DNA from 3 places in the Arthrobacter sp. M71 S08 genome. Region 1 is predicted to be linked to each of the others. Evidence: riboswitches for the same ligand, from Rfam matches in the RefSeq annotation. Region 1 holds a riboswitch; each other region holds the start of a gene.
What was found. Region 1 has a riboswitch for cyclic di-AMP ahead of AC5RTB_RS00240 (M23 family metallopeptidase). Riboswitches for the same ligand answer to the same signal wherever they lie in the genome.
Positions count from the first base shown of each region.

Region 2: linked by a shared signal. The riboswitch ahead of AC5RTB_RS04600 (M23 family metallopeptidase) and the one ahead of AC5RTB_RS00240 (M23 family metallopeptidase) in region 1 are both predicted to bind cyclic di-AMP.
Region 3: linked by a shared signal. The riboswitch ahead of AC5RTB_RS15365 (LysM peptidoglycan-binding domain-containing protein) and the one ahead of AC5RTB_RS00240 (M23 family metallopeptidase) in region 1 are both predicted to bind cyclic di-AMP.

Region 1 covers NZ_JBNHEY010000001.1:40,577-44,389, forward strand. Annotated here, with positions in the region: gene serC (phosphoserine transaminase) at 1-367, opposite strand, end outside; gene AC5RTB_RS00235 (iron-dependent transcriptional repressor DtxR) at 608-1,312, shown strand; cyclic di-AMP (ydaO/yuaA leader) riboswitch at 1,432-1,619, shown strand; gene AC5RTB_RS00240 (M23 family metallopeptidase) at 1,624-2,622, shown strand; cyclic di-AMP (ydaO/yuaA leader) riboswitch at 2,775-2,926, shown strand; gene AC5RTB_RS00245 (NlpC/P60 family protein) at 2,932-3,744, shown strand; gene AC5RTB_RS00250 (NlpC/P60 family protein) at 3,772-3,813, shown strand, end outside.
Region 2 covers NZ_JBNHEY010000002.1:156,102-159,914, reverse strand. Annotated here, with positions in the region: gene AC5RTB_RS04605 (diacylglycerol/lipid kinase family protein) at 1-578, shown strand, start outside; gene AC5RTB_RS04600 (M23 family metallopeptidase) at 582-1,229, opposite strand; cyclic di-AMP (ydaO/yuaA leader) riboswitch at 1,386-1,565, opposite strand; gene AC5RTB_RS04595 (siderophore-interacting protein) at 1,693-2,763, opposite strand; gene AC5RTB_RS04590 (ABC transporter ATP-binding protein) at 2,874-3,761, opposite strand; gene AC5RTB_RS04585 (FecCD family ABC transporter permease) at 3,763-3,813, opposite strand, start outside.
Region 3 covers NZ_JBNHEY010000009.1:69,636-73,448, reverse strand. Annotated here, with positions in the region: gene rnc (ribonuclease III) at 1-455, shown strand, start outside; gene mutM (bifunctional DNA-formamidopyrimidine glycosylase/DNA-(apurinic or apyrimidinic site) lyase) at 471-1,475, shown strand; gene AC5RTB_RS15370 (YtxH domain-containing protein) at 1,553-1,834, shown strand; cyclic di-AMP (ydaO/yuaA leader) riboswitch at 1,976-2,134, shown strand; gene AC5RTB_RS15365 (LysM peptidoglycan-binding domain-containing protein) at 2,139-3,092, shown strand; gene AC5RTB_RS15360 (ABC transporter ATP-binding protein) at 3,272-3,813, shown strand, end outside.

The sequences.
Region 1 (3,813 bases):
ACTCCCCGAGGAAGGGTGCCTTCGAGGTCGCCGCAGCGAACTTGGACCCGAACTCACCGAAGGAAAGGTGCTGCGCGCGGGATTGGACCAGACCGAACGAGGCAACATCCCAGAACGCAGTGGACCCGCCGACGCCAAGGACAACCTCGTAACCCTCGGGGGCGCCGAAAAAATCCATCAGGCCGGACCGCACCGAACCGACGAGGTTCTTCACCGGGGCCTGGCGGTGGGAGGTTCCAAGCAGCGCGCTACCTGCACTCTTGAGAGCATCCAGCTGCTCCGGGCGGACCTTGGAAGGACCCGCGCCGAACCGTCCATCCTGTGGCAGCAGCTCGGCGGGGATGCGGATGTCGGCGGAAGTGCTCATGGTTGCTCCAGGACGTTTACTTGCGTTGTGGGGTCGCAGACCATTCTGCCCCAGTGTTTCCGTCGGGGACGCATTATGACCGCTGGGTTCGGCGGCAACGGGACAGCCGTCAAACCGGCCAACTAAATGGGTTAACCTTGTGGGGCGTAGGGATGACGACGGCGGCCCACCTTCCAGGGACTGCAGGCAGCCGCTGCATCAACGCTCAATCCGCACCAGTGCCAAGGAGCTGAACCCCGCATGACGGACCTCATCGACACCACCGAGATGTACCTGCGGACCATCCTTGAGCTCGAGGAAGAAAACATCGTGGCCCTGCGTGCGCGGATCGCAGAGCGTCTTCGTCACTCCGGCCCCACGGTGTCCCAGACGGTGGGCCGAATGGAACGTGACGGGCTGGTTGTGGTGACCGGTGACCGTCACCTTGAACTGACCGAACTCGGACGTCGACGGGCCACCGAGGTGATGCGCAAGCACCGGCTGGCTGAACGCCTGCTCTCCGATGTGATCGGTCTTGACTGGGCCTATGTCCACGATGAGGCCTGCCGGTGGGAACACGTCATGAGTGAGCGGGTCGAGCGGCGCCTCTACGAATTGCTTGGGAAGCCGACACAGTCGCCCTACGGCAATCCCATTCCCGGCCTCGAAGCGATCGGCGGAACGCCCTCCGAAACCTTGACCCTCGGTGTGTGCACTCTCAGCGAAGCTCTGGAGACGAACACCGCCGGCTCCGCTGTGACTCTTATCCGCCTGGCTGAACCTATCCAGGTGGATCCCGAACTGCTCACGCAGCTGGATGAGGGTGGCCTGCGTCCCGGAGCGTCCATGACCCTTCAGGCGGTGGGTGACTACGTGTCTGTTCGGGTGCCCGGTGTAGAGGGCGCACTGGAACTGCCGCCGGAAGTCGCTTCACACGTTTTTGTGGCCGTTCATCCCCAGTCTTAACCAAAGGCGGGAAGCTCTGGATTGCCTAAGGTTATCCACAGTTTGGTTACGAAATGATTACGGTCGGCCTCGTCGATCTATAGTTGATATCTGGCGCTGATACTCCAGCGTTACCTGGTTCGCATGCCTAACCCTGTCAGCGAACGCAGTGTTGAACAGATGACAGGGGCGGAGGACCCACCACCGGTCATGGCCCGCCATGACCTTGGGGTGAAGTTCCGGATGCTGCCTTATCGGAGGTATTCGAACCGAGTTTTCTCATACTCGAACCCGACAGCTAACTTCGCAGGCGGAAATGAGAAAGGGTCTCCTTGTCAAACACTGCTTCGGGGCGTCGCCGTGCCGGCACCCCGGTCGTTGAAGCGCGGCCGCGTGACGCCCACAGGCGCCACCGGGCCGAGCGAATCGCCCACCTCACAGCCGCTCACGTCGCTGTGCCGGCCACTTCAGTTGTCCGGGAGTGCGCGACCCCGACGGCGCCGGTTGGTGCGTGCGCGGCTGCGCCGATGTCCCGGAGGGAAGCCCGCAATGGCTCCGTGGCGCCTGCACAATCCGCGCCTGGGGCCCAGTCCACTGTTAGCCTCCGTCCCCGAGACCCGCAACGGATTGAACGACGACGACGCGCGGTCACCGCACGCCGGGATGTTTCCCTGGCGGGGCTCAGCCAGAAGGTTGCCATTGCCGCCGCTGCATCCGGAATGGTCCTCACCGTCGCGCTGCCCACAACCGCAGCAGTCTCGCCTTCCGACGCGCTGACTGTTGCTGCTCCAGCGGAGCAGGACGAGCCACAGCCAGTCCAGGCTGCCGCAGGTGCGGACGTCTCGTTTGACCGGGCTGCTCTGAACGGCAAGTTCGATCCCGACGCGAAACTGGCCGAGATGGTCTCGGCTTCGGGTAATGACATCGTGACCGCAGAATCCCAGGGTTCCCTCTCGGCGCCACTGGACGGCGGAGTGATGAGCTCGCCCTTTGGTTCCCGAATCAGCCCCATCACCGGCGCCGGTGAGCTCCACACGGGGCAGGACATGAGTGAAGCCTGCGGAACGGCCGTCAAGGCCGCAGCGGCCGGCACCGTGACTTTCGCAGGGTGGCACGCCTACGGTGGCGGCAATCGCATTGTTGTGAAGCACGCCAACGGCCTGGAGACCACCTACAACCACCTGTCCGCGATGGACGTGACAGTGGGTCAGGTAGTTGACCGGGGTGAAGCTATCGCGAGGGTGGGATCCACCGGCGCTTCGACGGGGTGCCACCTGCATTTTGAGGTCCTTGTCGACGGCAAGAACGTCGACCCGTTGGGTTGGCTTTGAACGGTTTCAACGCCGTCGTAATCGAGAACACACCGTTCCGTGATCGGAATGTGACATACCTTAAATTCTGAGGTAGCGTTCAACTCGTGCCGAATCGCAGGGGGTTCGGCACTCTCGCGCAGATCGCCTAGCTCTGCCACTGCGCGAGGTCCGTTCGTAAATCGCATGGCAGGGGCGGGGGAACCAATTGCGGGCTTCTTTCCAGAAGTCCTTGGGGTTAAGTCGCAGGATTTGAGACGATCCGCGGCCGGGTGACTCCCATCCGAATCCGACAGCTCACCTCGCAGGCGTAGGGAGAGGCAATTTAACGTGTCAAACAGCTCTGCGCTGGGCCGCCACCGTGCGGTGCCGGCTCATACAAACTCGCTCGCAGCAATCTCGAAGGCTGTATCTTCGAACGCCGGTTCCGTAGGACGCCAGGCAGCGGTCATTGTGGCAGCTTCCGGCCTGGTCCTCACGGCCGGACTTCCGGCCCACGGCGCATCCGACGCCCAGCGCTCGGCGCAGGCCGTCAAGACGCTCAGCACAGTCGCCGTTCAGCCCACCGCAGTCAGCGCTTCTGCTGATGCGACTGTCACCTTCGAGCGTGCGGCTGTCGAGGCTGTAGCTGCTCCGGTTGTCGAGGCCGTTGAGGACGCTCCCGTCGCAGCGCAGGCTGAAGTTGTCGAGGCGGCCCCCGCCCCGGCCTCGACCGTCGAAACCGTCGTCGAGGTCGTGACGCCGGCCGTCCAGGTCGCAGCAGCAGCCCCGGCCCCGGCGAAGGTGGAGCCCGCCGCAGTTGAGGCTCCCGTTCCGGTCAAGGCGCCCAGCGCCAGCGGAGTCGGAGCAGCACTGGTCGGCTCGGCCTACTCCCAGATCGGTGTCGCACAGGATTGCACCGCTATGGTCGAGAAGGCCCTCCGCTCAATCGGCAAGTCCGTCGGCGACATCGCTCCGAGCGACTTCTTCGCTTTCGGATCAGTCGTCCCCACTCCCGCTCCCGGCGACCTCGTGGTCTCCGGTGGTCACGTTGCCATTTACGTAGGCAACGGTCAGGTCATCAGCGGTGGCCTGAACGGTATGAACACCGGTCTTCACAGCCTGTCCGATCTCTCTGGCTACAGCTTCGTCCGCGTTAGCTAAGAACCAGAAAACCTGGAGCTCACACATATGACCCCGAACATCCGTGCCATCGCGCGCCACCGCGCCGAA
Region 2 (3,813 bases), on a different contig from region 1:
ACGTGGTGCATGTGAACGTGGACCGGGCGCAGGACGCGCATGTTTTCCTGGTGATGGCCGGGCTTGGCTTCGACGCTTCGGTGATGGCTGACACGCGCGACGACCTCAAGGACAAGGTGGGCTGGCTTGCATACGTCGACGCCGGCATCCGGAACCTCCCGGGCAAGCCCTCCAAGGTTCATATTTCGATCGACGGCGGCAAGCGGGTCACCCGCCGCCTGCGCAGCGTCATGGGCGGCAACTGCGGAAAGATAATGGGCGGCCTGGAGATCTTCCCGGGCGCCAAGCTCAACGACGGACTGCTGGACATCATGACCATCGCGCCGCGCGGCAAGCTCGGGTGGTTCGCTGTCGTCGGCAAGCTCCTGGCGCGGGGCAAGGGCAAGGACCCATCGGTGGAGTATTACCAATGCAAGGCCGCTGAGGTGGAGTCTGACACTCCGCTGGAGATCGAGCTCGACGGCGACCCCCTCGGCAAGGGCACTCACATGTCCTTCCGGGTTGAGCCGAATTCGCTGAAGCTGCGGATGCCGTACGGCAAGAAGGACCCGGCGATCCTCACGAACCCCGTGCCGTAGGCGCTAGAGGCGGCCGCTCGGGTCGACTGTCTTCCCATCGACGAGCACTTCGAAATGCAGATGGCAGCCGGTGGAGTTGCCAGTAGTGCCAACTGCGCCGATAGCGTCTGCGCGGTCAATTTTCTCACCAACGGTGACGCCCAATGAGGCGAGGTGGTTGTAGGTGGTCTGCAGTCCCCCGCCGTGGTCGATCACAATGCGCTGGCCCCCGCCATAGGGGTGCCACCCGGACTCGGTCACGGTGCCTGAGTCGGCGGCGAGTACCGGCGTGCCGCAGGCGCCGGCGAAGTCCGTACCTGTGTGCATTTCCTCGCCGTACCCGGTCATCGGGTTGACCCGGTTGCCGTAAGGGGAAGCCACCGAAACTTCGCTCACCGGTGCACCGAGCGATGGCTCCTCGGCAGGCTTTTCTACCGGCTTCTTGGGCGCTTCGGCGTTCGCGACAGTGATTTCGCCCGCGGACAGCGTCGAAACTTTGCTCTCCTCAGCCGGTACGTCACTTGCGGACGACGGTGCAACCGGTTCGCGGCTGAAATCCACCGCGACATCCTCAGGCGCAGTGACGCTCTGCGTCTCGCTCACCCTCATCAGCCCTGCTTCGGTGAGCGCCGGCGGCCCTGCCAGCGTCAATGCAAACGCTGACGCAGCCAAGGCTCCACCAGCGCAAAGGAATACGCGGACGCGACGCTGGGAGCGTTCATGAAGGCGCGCGTCCCTGCGGGTCAGGCTTTCGGCGGTTGATGGGGATGAACGGTGACCGGACAAAACAGGCACAGGGGTGCCCACGGAATCTTGCTGGGACAAGGGATTGCCTCTCTTGACGCCGGCGAAGTTAGCTGTCGGGTTCGAGCAAGAGTCACTCGGCCTTACCTCGATAGCCGCGCCAGGGCGGGTCAAGGACTGTGCAGGCTTCACCCCAAAGGCAGCAGACCGACTGCCCAGGATTGGGTTCTCCGCCCCTGTCTTCGAAATGAACGGGAACCGGACAGGTGACAGGGCTAGGCGTACAGTCCGGCGGCCACGATGATACGGATGACCTGATTCAACGCTACGGCATCCGGCCGAAAGTTACAATTTCGTTATGCGCCAATCCCAAGGATCGTATGGCTGCGTGTTATGCGAGTTCGGCTTTACCCCGGCGCCAGTACCCCATGAAGGCGACCTGCTTGCGGTCTATGCCGACGTCCCGCACCAGGTAACGGCGTAATCCCCGGACCACCGCGGCTTCCCCGGCAATCCAGGCGTAGAAGGGCAGCGCACCCGAGGGCTTGTCCGGGTTCAGCGAGCCATCAAGGGCCGCGGGATCCAGCAACTGGGGCGTCTCCCAGAGGATGTTCTTGTCGATGTCGATATCTTCCGGCTCGGGCCCGGCTGCCCGTTCAGGACCTCCCGCACAGGCTGCCGCGGCAAGCGCCTGTCCTGAGGGTGTGTCCGAGCCCAGGCTCACGCGGAAGGGCGCCGCCAGGGATACCCAACCAGGGACCCTGACCGCCTGCCGGACTGCCGCATCGAGCAGTTCGCCGTGCGGACGGCCGCCGCGCACCAGCCAGCTGATCCCGACGCCGGACCGGGTCCGGATGTCCTGGCAGTCCGATGCATCCGGGACCTCCAGGAATGCATGGCCGCTGATGTGTTCCGGGAGGGATTCGAGGATGGCGCTGATCGCCGGAACGGCAGTCTCATCGCCCGCGAGCAGAACGTTCTGGGCCAGTCCCGGACGCCACTCGATGCCGCCGTACGCGCCGGCGGTGGAGCAGGTTGCGGCATGGATGTTCGGCCCGATCAGCCAGACGCGGTCGCCCGGCTCGGCCGATGCGGCCCACTGCGAGGCGGGGCCGCCCTTCCCGTCCGCGTCGAAGTGCATCACGAAGTCGACATCGAGCTCGGGAACTTCCAGGTCGCAGCGTGATTCGCGGACCGTGTAGGTACGCATGTGCCCGCGTTCGGCGGGCTCGAGGGAAAGCCATTGCTGGTACCACCCGCTGCCCGCGCCGTCCATGAGAGCGCCGAGGTCGGCGCACTCGCCGCCGGCCGGCGGGATCATCACCTTGATGCGGAGATCCAGGGTGGAACCCTGGACGCCGAAGTCGGAAAGGCACGCGCCGCCGAACGTAATGCGCCGGAAATTCGGGCTGACCGGCTCCACGCGGCTGACCACGACGTTGAACGCGCGGATCGCGGACACGGCAGACAGCGCGCCCGCACGCCCGGCCGCTCGCGGGGTTGTAATTTGTCCTGCATCTTGCCTTGACTTCGATCTCGTCCTTGGGACCCGATGCGTTGTGCTGCCTTCTGTCACGATGCTGCCTCCATTGCCGGTGCGGGTAGCCCGTCCTGCGGGTTCGCTAAAAAACCCGGGATGCCCTCCCGTGTGGTCTTTGCGCTTACGTTGCGGGGAGCGGCGTGATGCCGCCCGATCGGCACTACCATCGGCGTGCCTGAAACGGGATCCGGGATGACGTGGGATTGAAGACCGAAGACATCGGCGACCGTCTCCGCAGTAACCACCTTCGACGGTGAGCCCTCGGCGACGATGCGGCCACCCTTCATGGCGATGAGGTGGTCCGCGTACCGCGCAGCGAGGTTCAGGTCATGCAGGACGATCGCGACGGTGGTGCCCGCCGTACGGTTCAGATCGGTGATGAGGTCGAGGACTTCCACCTGGTGGGCCACGTCGAGGAAGGTGGTCGGCTCATCCAGGAGCAGGATGTCGGTCTGCTGCGCCAGCGCCATGGCTATCCAGACGCGCTGCCGCTGGCCGCCGGAGAGCTCGTCGACGTTACGGTCTGCGAGTTCCAGCGTGTCGGTGACCCGCAAGGCGGAGGCAACGGCCGCGTCGTCGTCGTGGTTCCACTGGCGGAACCAGCCCTGGTGGGGGTAACGGCCACGGCCCACGAGGTCCACGACGGCGATTCCGTCCGGGGCCACCGGGGTCTGCGGGAGCAGCCCGAGGGTTTTCGCCACCGCGCGGGTGGACAGTGAGTGGATGTCCTTGCCGTCCAGCAGCACTGTTCCCGCCGCGGGCTTCAGCAAACGCGCCAGCCCGCGGAGCAGGGTGGACTTGCCGCAGGCGTTCGCCCCGACGATGACCGTGACCTTGCCCGCCGGCAGTTCAACCGTGAGGTCCTCGACCACCGGCCGGTTGTCGTATGCGAGCGTCAGGTCTTTGGCGTTCAACCTCATGTCAGCCTCCCTGGCCTGATCGGTTGGATGTGGCAAGAAGCCAGAGGAGGAA
Region 3 (3,813 bases), on a different contig from region 1:
TCGACCTGGGACAACACATCCTGCTGGGGCAGGGCGAGAAGCTCACCAACGGGTGGAACAAGTCGTCCATCCTCGCTGACACCATGGAAGCCATCATCGGCGCCACCTACCTCAGCAACGGCATGGAAACGGCGCGGCGTCTGGTCATGCGCATTATCGGTCCGGTTCTGCAGGACGCTGCCGCGCTCGGTGCTGGAACCGATTGGAAGACCAGCATCCAGGAAATCGCCGCCGCGCAGCGTATGGGCGTGATCGACTACAAGGTCACCGGATTCGGCCCCGACCACGACCGCAGGTTTGAAGCCGTGCTTGTGATCGGCGGAACCAGCTACGGTTCCGGTTCCGGCCGCTCCAAAAAGGAAGCCGAGCAGGAGGCTGCAGCAGCCTCCTGGAAGCTGCTGCAGCTAGGTAATATCGATGCGCAGACTGACACGGCGGCACGTCAGTCCACGTGATCCCGGGAGCTCGTGATGCCTGAACTTCCTGAGGTGGAGGTTGTGCGCCGGGGCCTCGCACGCTGGGTCAGCGGGCGCCGCATCGAGGCGGTTGACGTTCTTGACCCCCGCTCGATCCGCCGTCACGCCCTCGGCGCTGAAGACTTCAGGGGTAATCTTGTCGGGGCTCGCGTCACCGATGCGGTGCGACGCGGGAAGTTTCTCTGGCTACCGCTCGCTACTGATGACGACGACGGCAGTGGCCCTGCATCGTCGTCCCCGCCGACTCCGGCCGGACTCCCGGCGGGCAGGGAACCGGTAGCGCTGATGGCGCACCTTGGGATGAGCGGACAGCTTCTGGTCGAGGACCATAGCCAGCCCGACGAGAAACACCTGAAGGTACGGCTGCGGCTCTCCACGGCTTACGGACGCGAACCGCTGCCGGCGGAGCTCCGTTTCGTTGATCAGCGAATCTTCGGGGGACTCTTCGTCACAAGCATGATGTCCACACCGGACGGGCTTCCCGGTGGGCTGGGGGAGCATCCCTCACCACTCGTGCCGCTCGAGGCGGCTCATATCGCCCGGGACCCGCTGGACCCGGCGTTCTCCTTCGACGAGTTCTACCGGAAGCTGCGGGCTCGGCGCACGGGGTTGAAGCGTGCACTGCTCGACCAGACTCTGGTCTCGGGAGTCGGCAACATCTATGCCGACGAGTCACTGTGGGCTGCCAGGCTGCACTATGCGCGCCCCACCGACACTCTCCGCCGGGCGGAAGCTGCCCGACTGCTTGCGTCCTGCCGCGACGTGATGACTCGCGCGCTCGAGGCAGGAGGCACGAGCTTTGATTCCCTGTACGTCAACGTCAACGGCGCCTCTGGTTACTTCGAACGTTCACTCAACGCCTACGGCCGGCAACGTGAACCTTGCCGGCGATGCTCGGCGGACGGTCTGGACTCGCGCATCCGGCGGGACACGTTCATGAACCGCTCCTCGTACACCTGCCCCCGATGCCAGCCGCGGCCGCGCAACGGACGGTGGTAAGTATCCCCTGACGTGACAAAAGTAAGTATGCTGATTAGATTCGATGTTTCAGCATCCGACACGTCAGGAGTAACGCGATGAAGAACAAGTTGGTTTTTGCAGCAGGCATGGCGGCAGGCTACGTTCTGGGCGCCCGGGCAGGTCGTGCCAGCTACGAGCAGATCAAGGTCAAGGCAAACGAGCTCTGGAACAGCCCTAAGGTTCAGGGCAAGGTTTCCCAGGCATCCGAGACGGTGAAGGCCAAGGCGCCCGAGGTTCAGGCGCAGGCTGAGCAGGCTCTGAAGAAGGCGCAGTCAGCGATGCATCGCGGCGGCGATAACGACACTCCGAAAGACCCGAACATGGAGTACAAGATCTGATCCGATGCGCTGCAGTACGTGTGACCAGCCTCTCCGTGACCGAAACGTGACAATTCAACGATAGGTATGTAACGTTGTGGATACGCCGGGCTCAAAAGCCCGGCTTCCTTCTGGTGGATTGCCTAATCCTGCCGCCGCCGGAAGGTCCGTTCGCTACACACTGCGGCAGGAGCGGGGGAACCAGATTAGCGGACTTCTGTGAAGTCCTAGGGGTGAAGACGCACCGGCTGTAATGCCGGCCGTCCGGGTGGCTCCCATCCGAATCCGACAGCTAACTCCGCAGGCGTTGGGAGAGGCTATTTCCGTGTCCAAAAACCGTCATATCGCGCGCCACCGTGCAACTCCGCCCAGCACCATGCAGATCGTGTCCAAGGCAGTCAGCTCGCACGCTGGCACCGTTGGCCGCCCTGCAGCTGTAGTTGTAGCAGCCTCCGGCATCATGTTCGGAGCCGCCCTTCCGGCCAGCGCGGGAACCACCACCACTTCCGCCACCGCCCCGGCCGCTGAGGTCAGCGTCCAGGCACCAGCGGCGCCCGTTGCCCCGGCCCCCGTCGTCGAGGCTCCTGCTGCTCCGGCACCTGCTGTAAACGCTCCGACCCACACCGTTCAGGCCGGAGACACCCTCGGCTCCATCGCCGGCAACTACGGTGTCAGCCTCGACGCCATCTTCGCTGCGAATGGTCTCGGCTGGGAATCAATCATCTACCCGGGCCAGGTCATCAGCTTGTCCGGCAGCGCTGCAGCCGCTCCGGCTCCTGCTGCAGCTGCTCCGGCTCCGGCACCGGCTCCCGCACCCGCACCTGCACCGGCTGCTGCCGCTCCGGCACCGGCTCCCGCACCTGCACCTGCACCGCAGGTTCAGGCAGCTCCGGCACCGGCAGAGACCAGCACCATGAACATCACCACAGCGTCCTCCAAGATCACCGTGGCTGACGGTTCTTCAAGCGGCGCAGGCGCCTCGATCCTCGCTTCGGCCCGGGCACAGCTCGCCGGCGGCGCTGTTCAGGACTGCACCCGCCTCGTTGAGATCGCAATGGCTGCAGCCGGCAAGCCCGTCGGCGACCTCGGCCCCATGCAGTTCGCTGCCTACGGCGCTCAGGTAAGCACGCCGGCCCCGGGTGACCTGGTCATCACCGGTGGCCACGTGGCTGTCTACGCTGGCGGTGGCCAGGTCATCAGCAGCGGCATGAATGGTGCAAACCTCACCATGCAGCACCCGCTGAGCGACCTCGCCGGCGCGTTCTTCGTGCGCGTCTAGTCTTCGGCTAGCCTTTCTCACTGGGGAGGACCTGAAAAGGTCCTCCCCAGTGGTGTTTAATGTCGAGGCAAGTGTCCGGGAGGACCAAGTAGAAGGACGGTTTCTCGCCCTGCCGGTGCCGCTGCACACCGGGATAGGCTGTCTTCCTCAGAGCGACGCACGGGAGGTAATGCCCTGCCATGGAACCGGAACACGTGATCAAGGCTTCGCGCCTCGTCAAGAAGTTCGGCTCAGTCTTTGCGCTGACGGGACTCGACCTGCGAGTCCGTGCGGGTGAAGTCCACGGGTTCCTCGGGCCCAATGGCGCCGGGAAGTCCACCACCCTCCGGCTGTTGCTTGGACTCATGCGCCCCACCAGAGGCTCCGTACGGGTCCTGGGTGTGGACCCATGGGTCGAGCCCGTCCGCGCGCGCCGGGACATCGCCTATGTGCCGGGTGATGTGAATCTTTGGCCGGACCTGAGCGGCGGTGAAGTGATTGATCTGCTCACCGGCCTGCGCGGCGGGGCGGACGGGAGGCTGCGCCGCGAGCTTATCGAGGAGTTCAACTTCGATCCCCGACGCCGGACACGGACCTATTCGAAGGGCAACCGCCAGAAAGCTGCGCTGATTGCGGCGTTCGCGCGGCCCGCGCACCTCTATCTGTTGGACGAGCCGAGTGCCGGTCTTGATCCAGTCATGGACGCCGTGTTCCGACGACAGGTCCAGCGTGTAAGCACCGA